Regions from separate parts of the Vibrio sp. 16 genome, predicted to be linked through region 3. Evidence: predicted binding sites of a transcription regulator. Region 3 holds the regulator's gene; each other region holds the start of a gene.
The links. The regulator CRP, encoded in region 3, controls carbon source genes, mostly activating them, when cyclic AMP is high. The targets are predictions, from matches to a motif close to TGTGANNNNNNTCACA.
Positions count from the first base shown of each region.

Region 1: U9J37_RS18330 (glycogen/starch/alpha-glucan phosphorylase) is a predicted target of CRP. The motif match lies at 1,290-1,305, and genes of this name have one in related genera.
Region 2: rppH (RNA pyrophosphohydrolase) is a predicted target of CRP. The motif match lies at 1,805-1,820, and genes of this name have one in related genera.
Region 4: U9J37_RS08880 (CTP synthase) is a predicted target of CRP. The motif match lies at 1,355-1,370, and genes of this name have one in related genera.

Region 1 covers NZ_OY808998.1:879,766-882,946, forward strand. The annotation lists gene malT (HTH-type transcriptional regulator MalT) at 1-930, opposite strand, end outside; gene U9J37_RS18330 (glycogen/starch/alpha-glucan phosphorylase) at 1,482-3,181, shown strand, end outside.
Region 2 covers NZ_OY808997.1:3,072,887-3,076,067, reverse strand. The annotation lists gene ptsP (phosphoenolpyruvate--protein phosphotransferase) at 1-1,131, opposite strand, end outside; gene rppH (RNA pyrophosphohydrolase) at 1,134-1,652, opposite strand; gene mutH (DNA mismatch repair endonuclease MutH) at 2,270-2,935, shown strand; gene U9J37_RS14225 (DUF6482 family protein) at 2,932-3,181, opposite strand, start outside.
Region 3 covers NZ_OY808997.1:2,776,636-2,779,816, forward strand. The annotation lists gene U9J37_RS12710 (DUF1338 domain-containing protein) at 112-903, shown strand; gene crp (cAMP-activated global transcriptional regulator CRP) at 991-1,623, opposite strand; gene U9J37_RS12720 (phosphoribulokinase) at 1,865-2,734, opposite strand; gene U9J37_RS12725 (YheU family protein) at 2,817-3,029, opposite strand; gene U9J37_RS12730 (hydrolase) at 3,068-3,181, opposite strand, start outside.
Region 4 covers NZ_OY808997.1:1,972,539-1,975,719, reverse strand. The annotation lists gene relA (GTP diphosphokinase) at 1-344, shown strand, start outside; gene mazG (nucleoside triphosphate pyrophosphohydrolase) at 452-1,258, shown strand; gene U9J37_RS08880 (CTP synthase) at 1,456-3,096, shown strand; gene eno (phosphopyruvate hydratase) at 3,174-3,181, shown strand, end outside.

The DNA of each region.
Region 1 (3,181 bases), on a different replicon from region 3:
CGGGTGAATGAACAGACCAAAGCGGTTTAACGATTCAATCATGCTCAGCGCATCATCACGCTGGGTGAGGGCAGACACCAACTCATCATTGAAGTGATCAAGGATAGAACACTGGAGTAGGAATAAGCGAGTTTCTGCATCCAGTAAATCAAACACCTCTTCGACAAGGTAATCCCATAGATGAGCATGGTTAAATTCAGAAAATGACTCGGCGGACTGGGCTAAGGTTTTATGCTGATGCTGCGCTTGCAACGCGATAAGTTGCAATGCGGAAGGCCACCCCTCAACGTACGCTCGTAGGTTGTTTGCGGTAATGTCATCAATGCCATCAGCCACACGCTGATTAAAGAATCTTGTGGTCTCTTCGGTATCAAACGCCAACAGCTCGTTGCCAATTTCAATCATCAAGTCACGAACGCGTAAGTTTGCGGTGCCCAATGGAGGCGCGGCGCGACTCGTGACGACAAGCGTTAGGTTGTCTGGCATGTGCTTGAGGAAGAAACGCATGGCTTCGTGGATTTCTTCATCACTGATCAGGTGATAATCATCGAGCACGAGGTAGCACTCTTGATGGAACGCCGACATTTCAGAGAAGACTTCGCCAAACAGAGAATGAAGAGAGGAGAACTGGCGTTTCTCGGCGAGTTTTTGCGCGTTAGGGCAAGCGTTGTTGGTTGCTTTGTTCAATGCTTGTAATAGGTAGTTCATAAAACGGAAAGAGTCGTTGTCACTTTCGTCTATGCTGTACCAACCGACGTTAACTTTGTCCGATAGCCATTGAGCCGCCATCGTGGTTTTGCCATACCCCGCCGGAGAGCGGAAAAGGACCAGTTTGTAGCAAGGGGCTTGTTGCAACAAATCTAAAACTCGCGGACGAACGATAGCATTATGTAATCGACCCGGTCGGGTTAACTTAGAAGGAATCCACATCTTCTTTTCCCTGCTCAATACCCCTAATTGTTGTTATTCACTCTGCTAGGGGTGGTGAATAAATAGCCAATAGGCCTTGTTGACAGCGATGTTACTTGAGAACGAACCCCACAGTTATTGATCAACCACGAGATTTTTGTGTAATTCACACTTTGTTGTTATCTACGCCCCTAAATTGTGACTCTTGTCACCTTTATTGCGAGTTGTGAGTGCGACTTCTATCCTTTGTTGCACCGAAAATGATGAAAACTGAGTAACAGATGAAAACTTAATGTGATCAAGTATACATATCCATCAATTGGTTGTTTTTCTGAACCAACAAGTTTCATAAACAGGATGTAGGGTTAATTCGTTGATGGTGTGATCTCAATCACCAGGGTCTGCGCTCAGGAATAGTGAACTGAGAGTCAGATCACTCTGCTTTGAGGTGTCCTCCCTCTACGCCCTGAGCCCTCCTCCTAATAAGCCGTTTTGGAGGAGGATGTTTTGCTAGCCGTGCCCATGCACGATATGCCTCAGATGAATTAGAACCAATAAGTGAGATTTCTCTAATGAAACCTACGCAACAGACAAGCTTTGATAAAGCGACTTTCCAACATGACGTGAAAATGCACCTTTCAGCAACGTATGCAAAGACCGAAGAGACAGCAACGGCACGTGAATGGTACCTAGCAATGGGTAAGGCGTTAGCAGAGATAACGACACTCGATCTGCTAAAAACGGAACAAGATCCTAAAATCCAAAACGCAAAAAGCGTTAACTACCTATCACTTGAATTCCTCATTGGCCGCTTGACGGGTAACAACCTCATCAGCATGGGCCTTTACGAGCAAATCACTGAAGCGATGGCTGAGCTAGGCCAAAACCTGACGGACCTACTTGAAGAAGAGCGTGACCCTTCGCTAGGTAATGGTGGTTTAGGTCGTCTTGCGGCGTGTTTCATGGATTCATGTGCGGCTCAAGAATTCCCAACTGTGGGCTACGGTTTGCACTACGAGTACGGTTTGTTTAAGCAATCTTTCGAAGAAGGCCGTCAAAAAGAAGCGCCAGACGCATGGCGTGGTGTTGAAGGCTACCCTTGGGAAGTGGCTCGTCCAGAACTGGCACAAGAGATTGGCTTCTACGGTCACGTTGACGTTGAATATGTGAATGGCAAAGAAGTCCGTAAATGGGTACCAGGCATGACGGTAAAAGCGATGCCTTGGGACTTACCAATCGTGGGTTACGAATCAGACACGGTGTACCCACTGCGTCTTTGGGAATGTCAGGCGATTGCTCCATTCTCACTTGCGAGCTTTAACAACGGTGATTACTTTGAAGCGCAGCACTCACTTATCGATGCAGGCAACATCACCAAAGTTCTGTACCCGAACGACAACCACGAGAAAGGCAAAACTCTGCGTCTAATGCAGCAGTACTTCCACTCAGCAGCATCAGTACGCGACATTCTACGTCGTCATGAAGCGGCAGGTTTTGCACTCGCGGATCTTCCAAAGCAAGAAACGATTCAGCTAAACGATACGCACCCAACGATTGCGATTCCTGAATTGATGCGCATCCTTGTCGATGAGAAAGGTCTGTCTTGGGATAAAGCGTGGGAAATCAGCGCGAATACTTTTGCGTACACCAACCACACGCTACTACCAGAAGCATTAGAGACATGGCCAGAGTCGTTGATTCAACGTCTACTTCCACGTCATATGGAAATCATCTTTGAAATCAACCACCGCTTCCTACAAGAAGTTCGATCGATGTGGCCTGGTGATGGTGAGAAGCAAGCGAAGCTTTCTATCATCCAAGAAGGTTTCAACCGTATGGTTCGCATGGCAAACCTATGTGTGATTGGCTCGTACAAAGTGAATGGCGTTGCAGCGCTGCACTCACAACTGGTTAAAAAAGACCTGTTCCCTGAGTTCAATGAGATCTTCCCAGGTAAACTGACAAACGTAACCAATGGTATTACACCACGTCGTTGGTTGAAGTTCTGTAACCCAGGTTTGTCTAACCTCATCTCAGAGAAAATCGGCACAGAATGGCCTGCAAAACTAGAGCTACTTGAAGGCATTGCTCAATACGCGACGGATGCGAAATTCCAAAAAGCATTTATGGCCGTTAAGAAGCAAAACAAACAGCGTTTGGCGGATTGGGTTCAAGAAAACATGGGCATCGAGCTTGATACTAACGCGATCTTCGACGTTCAAATTAAACGTCTGCACGAGTACAAGCGTCAACACCTAGACTTGCTACACAT
Region 2 (3,181 bases), 300 kb from region 3:
CTTTAAATTGACGTTTGCCCCCATCACGGCGGGGATCCCGAGCGCACGGGAGAGAATCGCAGCGTGTGAGTTGGCTGCACCTTCAATCGACACCACGGCCAACAACATATCTTTGGGAATAGAGGCTAGAATTGTCGCCGTAAGTTCTCTGACGACTAAGATCACCGGCTTTTCTAAAGCTGGCTGCTCTTTTTCAGTGTTATGAAGGAAGTAAAGTAGTCGCTGGCCTAACTCTCTAATATCTTGAGCTCGCTCTCTAAGGTAGACATCTGACATTCGAGCGAATCGATTCGAATAGCTCTCTACAACTTGACGTAATGCCCAGTCTGCGCGATCGCCTTTCTGAATTTGCGCTTTAAGATCTTTACGCAACATCGGATCATTGAGTAAATGCGTAAACAGGTCAAAAATGGCCAACGCATCTTTGTTGATCTCACTGTCGAGCTTCTTACGCATACGCCGAAAGTCACTCAATGCCGCTTCAACCGCCAATAGCAAGATTTCCTGCTCGCGTTCGATGTCTAGTGTTGAGGCAGGGTACACATCTGTGAGTTCTGGTTGAGTATCATCTAACCAAAACTCCCCAATCGCCACACCACTCGATGCTGGGACCCCTTTCATCGCAAGCTGTTTCTTTTCTAAACGCCATTGACCTTGCGTTTGAGCATGCGCAATGATCACCGCAAGCTGCGCCGCTAAGGTGACTAAAAAAGACTCTTCCATTTCGTCAAACTGGCGGGGCGTCTTTTGCTGAACGACCAAGACCCCTAACACCTGTTTGCGGTGGATAATCGGCGTACCAAGAAAGCTGTGGTAAATTTCTTCACCTAGCTCAGAGAAGTATTTGAAGTTTGGATGCTTAGAAGCTTCTGCAATATTGAGAGGCTCAGCCGTGCGCTTTACCAGACCAACCAAACCCTCATTAAATCCAATGCGGATTTTATCGCCTTTGAAACGTAAACCTTGCGTCGCCATCAACTCAAGGCGCTGCATTTCTTCATTGGCGAGATAGATAGTACAACATTCGGTGCTCATGGCACTGCACGTCTGCTTAACCAAGATATCCAAAGCCTGATGTACATCTTCGACTTTGGAAACCTGTTCAACTATTTCCCTTAGTTGAGAAAGCATGTCTATCCTCTTCTATGTTTGCGCTTGTTCTTGCTTCTACGCTCTTTAAACGGCATTGCCATGGAGGCAAACTCTTTCATCGCTCGGCGATACACATCGCGCTTGAAAGAAACGACTTGTCGTACAGGATACCAATAACTCACCCAACGCCAACCATCGAATTCAGGGGAACTGCCGCGCAGCATATTGATTCGTGACTCATCACAATCTAAACGCAGCAGAAACCATTTCTGTTTTTGACCGATACAAACAGGTTTGGAATCCCAGCGAACCAGTCGTTTGGGTAACTTATATCTTAACCAATGACGACTTGTTGCTACGATCTTTACATCCTTCTTCGTTAGACCAACCTCTTCATAGAGCTCGCGGTACATCGCTTGCTCAGGGGTTTCACCTTCATCAATTCCCCCTTGAGGAAACTGCCAAGAGTGTTGTCCGTATCGTTTAGCCCAGAAGACCTGACCATGGTTGTTACAAATTACAATTCCCACATTTAAGCGGTAACCATCGCCATCTATCACTGGCCAACCTCTAATAAAATCTTTAATTACAGTGATTTTTCCACATATCCCCAATTGGAGCAAACTTACTAGTGTGACTAAGGCGGAAAATATCGCTCACCAAACACAATATGAATAACTTTTGAGCAAAACACCTCTTATACACAACGCAATGAGACATAGACCACATTTATTCACCTTTTCTGTGTATAACTATGTGAAAAATCCACATCAAAGTGATCATTTTATCGACAACAAGGCCACTTAAGCACAAGCCCCCTACTGAACCCCAAAAACAAAATAATTAAAATCAATAACTTAAATATTAAACCTACAGATAATAAGCCAACCTACTCTAGTAATGTTCGGTAAATACCAGATCGGTCAAAGATCCACCACCAATAGTTTTATCCACACTCCACATTGGTAAATGCAAGTTTTAAGGGAAACTGCAAGCAAATAATCACTCCAAAACCCCTGTTTATTCATACACATCCAAGAAAACGGCAACAGGATCCCCTTCTTTCTGTGGATAACTACTTGATAGACGATCTTTCACGCGAAATGATCAAACTTCGCACAGCCAACCCGGTGCGCTTCCGTTACAATAAAGACAGAATTATTGAACAGCGAATAGTATGAAACCAGAACCACAATCCGAATCTGAACTGTTAGAGCGCGCATGGAGTGTTGCCGGACTTTCATTTGCAGAGCTTGCCCAAGAAGCCGAAATGACGGTTCCACCTGATTTACGTCGAGATAAAGGATGGGTTGGACAACTACTCGAATGGCACCTAGGCGCTACGGCAGGTAGTAAACCTCAGCAGGACTTTGAAAAGCTGGGGATTGAGCTTAAAACCATCCCCATTAGCTACACAGGAAAACCGCTAGAGACCACCTTTGTTTGTGTCGCTCCACTTGTTGGCATACATGGGCTGAGTTGGGAAAACAGCCATGTCCGGAATAAACTGTCTCGAGTCCTGTGGGTACCCGTTGAAGGTGAGCGAGAAATCCCACTGGCAGAAAGACGTGTCGGCTCCCCTCTTATCTGGTCACCGACTCAAGAAGAAGAACTTCAACTGAAAACTGATTGGGAAGAGCTGATGGACCTCATCGTCACAGGCCATGTTGAACAAATCACCGCAAGGCATGGTGAAGTCCTACAACTGCGGCCAAAAGCGGCCAATGGCCGAGCACTGACCGAAGCGTATGGCGCCAGCGGAAGAATCATCAAGACACGCCCAAGAGGGTTCTATCTGCGAACCCAGTTCACGGCTGCGCTTCTAGATAGCAACTACGCTTAGTGTGTGACTAGCGACAACTCTATATCCTGATACAACGGACCATCAGTCGATCCACACTCATCGTAAGCATTGTGCAAGCGCAAGTAGGCACGCTCAACCCCCAGACGAGTTAGTTCCTCTTTGACTCGCTCTAACGATTCAAAGTGAATCGGCTCGTCATTGACCTTTAGTGGCTCCAACTTGTGCTTATACTCTACTGCTAACAAATATTGAGAAAGGTCCGAGCAACTGATCACAAACACTTTT
Region 3 (3,181 bases):
TACCTAATCAGATTTTCTGGACACATTTTGGTTAGGTGGCCTCTTTTATATCGAAAAACAATACTAATAAAGCTCTCTTTAACGTAAACAACCCCGATACAAGGAGGCGTTATGACGCCAGATGTTTTGTTCCAACCGTTATGGAATGACTATATTCAACGCTTATGTCCCTCTGCTGAAAAAGTGCATCAACTTCTGCAAGAAGACGAAGCATTGATCAACGACCATATTGCTTTGCGCACCTTCAATGTTGAGCCGTTAGGCATTGCGACGCTGGCTCAACCATTCCTTGATGCTGGTTACACCCCTTGTGGTGACTATGTGTTTGAGAGCAAAAAGTTAGTCGCCAAGCATTTTGAACATCCAGATCCAACGCAACCGAAAGTATTCATCAGTGAACTCAAAGTCGATGAGTGTTCAGCCGAGTTGCAGGCTATCGTGGCTAAACTGGTTGAGCAGGTAGACGCCTCTCAATTGCAAAGCCCAGAGTTTTTGTATGGCGGACGTTTGTGGGATCTTAGCTACGCTGATTTCCAGACGTTGGCAAAAGAGAGTGAATACGCTTCTTGGTTAGCTGCCCATGGTTATGGTGCAAACCACTTTACTGTGAGCGTTAATCAGTTAAATGCGTTTAACGAAGTGGTTGATGTGAACAACCATCTGCGTGATGCAGGCTTTACCATCAATGAGTTTGGTGGTGAGGTGAAAGGATCTCCTGATGTGTTGCTCGAACAGTCATCCACTATGGCAGACAAAGTCCCCGTGCAATTTACTGAAGGCACAGAGATTATCCCGGGTGGTTTCTATGAGTTTGCCAAGCGTTATCCAATGAGCAACGGCGAGCTCTATCCAGGGTTTGTTGCGGCGTCTGCTGATAAGATTTTTGAAAGCACCAATGGGTAAGTTAGAACAGGGATTACCTAGTTTGTATTGCTCATAAACAAAAAGCCACCCAATGGGTGGCTTTTAAAATTCAGCAGTTAATCGAGATTAACGAGTACCGTAAACAACGATTGTCTTACCGTGAGCAGAGATTAGGTTCTGCTCTTCTAGCATCTTCAAGATACGACCTACTGTCTCACGAGAACAGCCAACGATTTGACCGATTTCTTGACGAGTGATCTTGATTTGCATGCCGTCTGGGTGAGTCATCGCATCTGGTTGCTTCGCTAGGTTTAGTAGCGTTTGCGCGATACGGCCAGTAACGTCTAAGAACGCAAGGTCGCCCACTTTTTGGCTTGTCACTTGAAGGCGGCTTGCCATTTGCGCTGAAAGGCGCATTAGGATATCTGGGTTTACTTGAATTAGCTGACGGAACTTCTTGAATGAAATTTCTGCTACTTCACAAGGAGATTTAGCACGAACCCATGCGGTACGCTCTTGGTCTTCTTCGAATAGACCAAGTTCACCGATAAAGTCACCTTGGTTTAGGTAAGAAAGGATCATTTCCTTACCTTCTTCGTCTTTAATAAGAACCGCAACTGAACCTTTAACGATGTAGTACAACGTCTCAGCTTTCTCGCCCGCGTGAATTAGCGTGCTTTTTGATGGGTACTTATGAATATGACAGTGTGAAAGGAACCACTCTAATGTTGGGTCGGTTTGAGGTTTACCTAGAACCATAATATCTCACTTCCTCTGCAGGGTACGCTTGCCGCTTTCCATGTTTTAGCTAAGCCTTAAATAGGCTTACTAGGATAAGAGCACTTTACAAATGCTGCAAGCCAACTTGTGTTTCGGTTACAAATAGTATCCTTTTTCGAAAACGATTTCTTGATTTTAATCGGGTCCTACTTGGGTTTTGCTACGCAAAACTGTGCACATGATCACGGTATGAAAAGTAATCGTGTTCTAGCCGTGAGTTCTAGCCAATTTTTCCTGTTTCGATGAGTTGCTGAAGGATAGGACGAACGATCAATTCCATCGCAAAACTCATCTTGCCACCAGGCACGACTATGGTGTTATGTCGCGACATAAATGAACCATCAATCATTGCCAGTAAGTATGGGAAATCGACGTTCTTAATTCCGCGCAAGCGAATGACCACGAAACTCTCATCCAAGCTCGGGATGCCTTTTGCATTTAAAGGATTGGATGTATCGACGGTCGGCACTCGTTGAAAGTTAATGTGGGTGCGCGAAAACTGTGGGGTGATGTAGTTGAGGTAGTCGTCCATCGAACGAACAATCGAATCCATCACCGCTTCACGAGAGTGACCTCGATCGCGTGTGTCTCGAACAAACTTTTGAATCCACTCTAAGTTCACGATTGGAACCATGCCAATCAAGAAGTCCACATGCTGGGCAACGTTAACATCGCCATCGACGACGCCGCCATGCAACCCTTCGTAGAAAAGAACGTCGGAGTTCTCTGGCAAGTCTTGCCAAGGGGTGAAGGTGCCAGGCATTTGGTTGTATGGCACTGCCTCGTCAAAGGTGTGCAGGTAGCGGCGAACTTGCCCTGTACCTTCATGGCCATATTTACGAAAGAACTCTGCTAGCGCAGGAAAGTCGTTAGCTTGTGGGCCAAAGTAACTAATATGGCGGCCTTGCTCGCGCGCCTTACGGATCTCCACATCCATTTCTGGTCGTGTGAAGCGATGGAAGCTGTCGCCTTCAACCCATGCGGGTTTGACGTTCATCATATTGAACATCTTACGGAAAGCTTCTGAAGTAGTGGTAGTACCGGCGCCAGAAGAACCGGTAACGGCAATAATTGGATGTTTTGCTGACATGACAAACCTTGTCGTTGAATACGTTCCTGTAATCGGAGTTCACTATAGCACGCTTTAGTAAACCGTCATTGTATGCAGTTCTCTAAAATTTGTTTTTGAGTTGAATGTCGACGGTTTCATGTAACTCGGAGAAAACCACGACCGCATCACCCGACTCGAGCTGTTTCTTAATTTGGTCAATCTTGCTTTGCAGTGACACCTCTACCGCTCCGTAGTCGGTTCCTTCCCTAAGGACAAACTCACGAATCAAGTTTTCTAATGTCTCTGGTGCAATGTCTTGCCAAGGAACAATCATAAATACCTCTAGATTTTATGTTCGCAGATGAGGCGCTATTATGCCGGATCGGTGAGACTTTCATAGTAGGCGGGCAGGGCTTCTTCCAGCCAAAACCGCGGTTTGATGGCGCTGCCGGTAACAAAGCCGACATGACCGCCTTGATCAAACAG
Region 4 (3,181 bases), 800 kb from region 3:
GCGGCATTTCAGTTCACCGTGCGGACTGTGAACAACTGGAAGAGCTGCGTCATCATGCACCAGAGCGGATTATTGATACGGTTTGGGGCAGCGGTTTTGTTGGTTCATACATCCTCACCGTTCGTGTGGAAGCAATGGAGCGCGGCGGTTTACTCAAAGACATCACCACACTGTTTGCCAACGAAAAGATCAAAGTCACCAGTATGAAGAGCCGCGTCGATTATCGTAAACAGCTCTCCATCATGGACTTCGATTTGGAAGTAACTAACATTGAGATTCTCCAGCGCGTATCGAAGCGTGTTGAACAGATTAAAGATGTCATGTCGGTCAAGAGATTGGGATAGTTTCCAACTCAGGTAATAGATAGATAACCTAAAGGTGAGTGGTTTTGGCTGCTCACCTTTTTATTTGATGACAGTTCTTAGATAGAAGGTTTAAAGGAAGAAGAAATATGAGCCATCCAATTGAGCAGTTAGAGCAAATCATGGCGCAGCTTCGTGACCCAGAAAGTGGTTGTCCATGGGATTTAAAGCAGAGTTTTGACACTATTGTCCCGCACACCATTGAAGAGACCTATGAAGTGGTCGATGCGATTTACAATCGCGATTGGCCAAATCTCAAAGAAGAGCTTGGCGATTTGCTGTTTCAGGTGATTTTTTATAGCCAGCTAGCCAAAGAGCAGGGGTTGTTTGATTTTTCAGAGGTTGTTGAGGCTGTAAATGAGAAACTGACACGTCGTCATCCGCACGTATTTTCCGATGTGGAGTTTGCGTCAGATGAAGAAATTAATGCCAATTGGGAAGCCGAAAAAGCAAAAGAAAAAGCAGAAGTAGGCAAAACAGAGCAAAGTATCCTAGACTCAATACCAAATTCTCTACCAGCTCTTTCTCGTGCTACAAAGATTCAGAAAAAATGCGCGAAATTCGGCTTTGATTGGGATTCGTTAGGACCTGTTGCAGAGAAAGTTCACGAAGAGATAGATGAAGTTATGGACGAAGCGCTTCAAGTCGATGTAAATCAAGACAATCTAGAGCTGGAAATTGGTGATTTACTCTTTGCAACGGTGAATTTAGCTCGTCATGTGCAGGTTAATCCAGAAGCCGCTTTGAGCAAAGCCAACTTAAAATTTGTGCGCCGCTTTAAAGCCGTTGAGGGAAAAGTCGCGGAGCAAAATAAAGCGTTACAAGACTGTTCGTTGCAAGAGTTGGACGAGCATTGGAACCAGATAAAGCGAGAAGAGAAAAGGTCTGGGCAGTAGATTTAGCGAAATGGGACAAGAATGACTCAACTATGTTTTGTGTGAGTTTGTTCTGTTCATGCAGTTTGATTTGAAGCAAAAAATAAAAAATTGCAGTGTGATAGATTTCACGTTGTGGCGGTTAAGGGCTTCTGGTATATTTATATCCCGTCCAGAAGAAATCCATTTTCCCTCATTCAACCAATTTCAGGTTAAACATGACGACAAATTACATTTTTGTTACTGGCGGGGTTGTATCCTCTCTAGGTAAAGGTATTGCAGCAGCATCTCTTGCGGCTATTCTAGAAGCTCGTGGTCTTAAAGTGACCATGATGAAGCTTGACCCTTACATTAACGTTGACCCAGGCACTATGAGCCCAACTCAACACGGTGAGGTGTTCGTCACGGAAGATGGCGCTGAAACTGACCTTGACCTTGGTCACTACGAGCGATTCATTCGCACCAAGATGACTAAGCGCAACAACTTCACTGCAGGTCGTGTTTACGCTGACGTTCTACGTAAAGAGCGTCGTGGTGATTACCTAGGTGCAACCATTCAGGTTATCCCACACATCACTAACGCTATCAAAGATCGCGTGATCGCTGGCTCTGAAGGCCACGACGTAGCTATCGTTGAAGTCGGTGGTACGGTTGGTGATATCGAATCTCTACCATTTATGGAAGCTATCCGTCAGCTAGCTGTAGAACTTGGCCGTGAGCGCGCTATGTTCATGCACCTGACACTGGTTCCTTACCTTGCCGCAGCAGGTGAAGTGAAAACTAAGCCGACGCAACACTCTGTAAAAGAGCTGCTGTCTATCGGTATCCAACCAGATATTCTTGTTTGTCGCTCTGACCGCATGATCCCAGCGAACGAGCGTAAGAAGATCGCGCTTTTCTGTAACGTACAAGAAAAAGCGGTTATCTCGATGAAGGACGTAGATTCAATCTACAAGATCCCTCAACTCATCAAATCTCAAGGTTTAGACGATCTAGTATGTTCTCGCTTTGGCATTACTGCTCCTGAAGCAGATCTGTCAGAATGGGAACAAGTTATCTACGAAGAAGCGAACCCAACCGCTGAAGTGACTATCGGTATGGTTGGTAAGTACATCGAACTTCCAGATGCTTACAAATCAGTAAACGAAGCGCTTAAGCACGCAGGTCTTAAGAACCGTCTAAGCGTTAAGATTAAGTACGTTGATTCTCAAGATGTAGAGAGCAAAGGCGACGAAGCACTTGCAGGTCTTGACGCAATCCTAGTTCCAGGTGGCTTCGGCGATCGTGGTGTGGAAGGCAAGATCATGGCGGCGAAATACGCTCGTGAGAACAAAGTCCCTTACCTTGGCATCTGTCTAGGCATGCAAGTAGCACTGATCGAATACGCGCGCAACGTTGCGGGTATGGAAGGTGCTCACTCAACAGAATTTAACAAAGAGACGAAGTACCCAGTGGTTGGTCTAATCACTGAGTGGGTTGATGGCGAAGGTAACGTTGAAGAACGTACCGAGAAGTCAGATCTTGGTGGTACTATGCGTCTTGGTTCACAGCTATGTCACCTAGAGAAAGGAACGAAAGCTCGTGAACTATACGGTAGCGCGACAATTCATGAGCGCCACCGCCACCGTTACGAAGTGAACAACAACCTTCGTCCGCAGATTGAAAAAGCAGGCCTGAAAGTATCGGGTCTATCTGCAGACAAGAAACTGGTAGAAGTGATTGAGAACCCAGCTCACCCTTGGTTTGTAGCGGCTCAGTTCCACCCAGAGTTCACTTCAACACCTCGCGATGGTCACCCACTGTTTGCAGGTTTCGTGAAAGCGGCTGGTGAATACCAACGCGGCGAATTAGAGAAGTAAAGGATACGGGCAGTAGCGTTAGTTGTGCTGCTGCCCTTAATTTTGACATTATATATTCAACGAGAAGGAAACATTCAATGTCTAA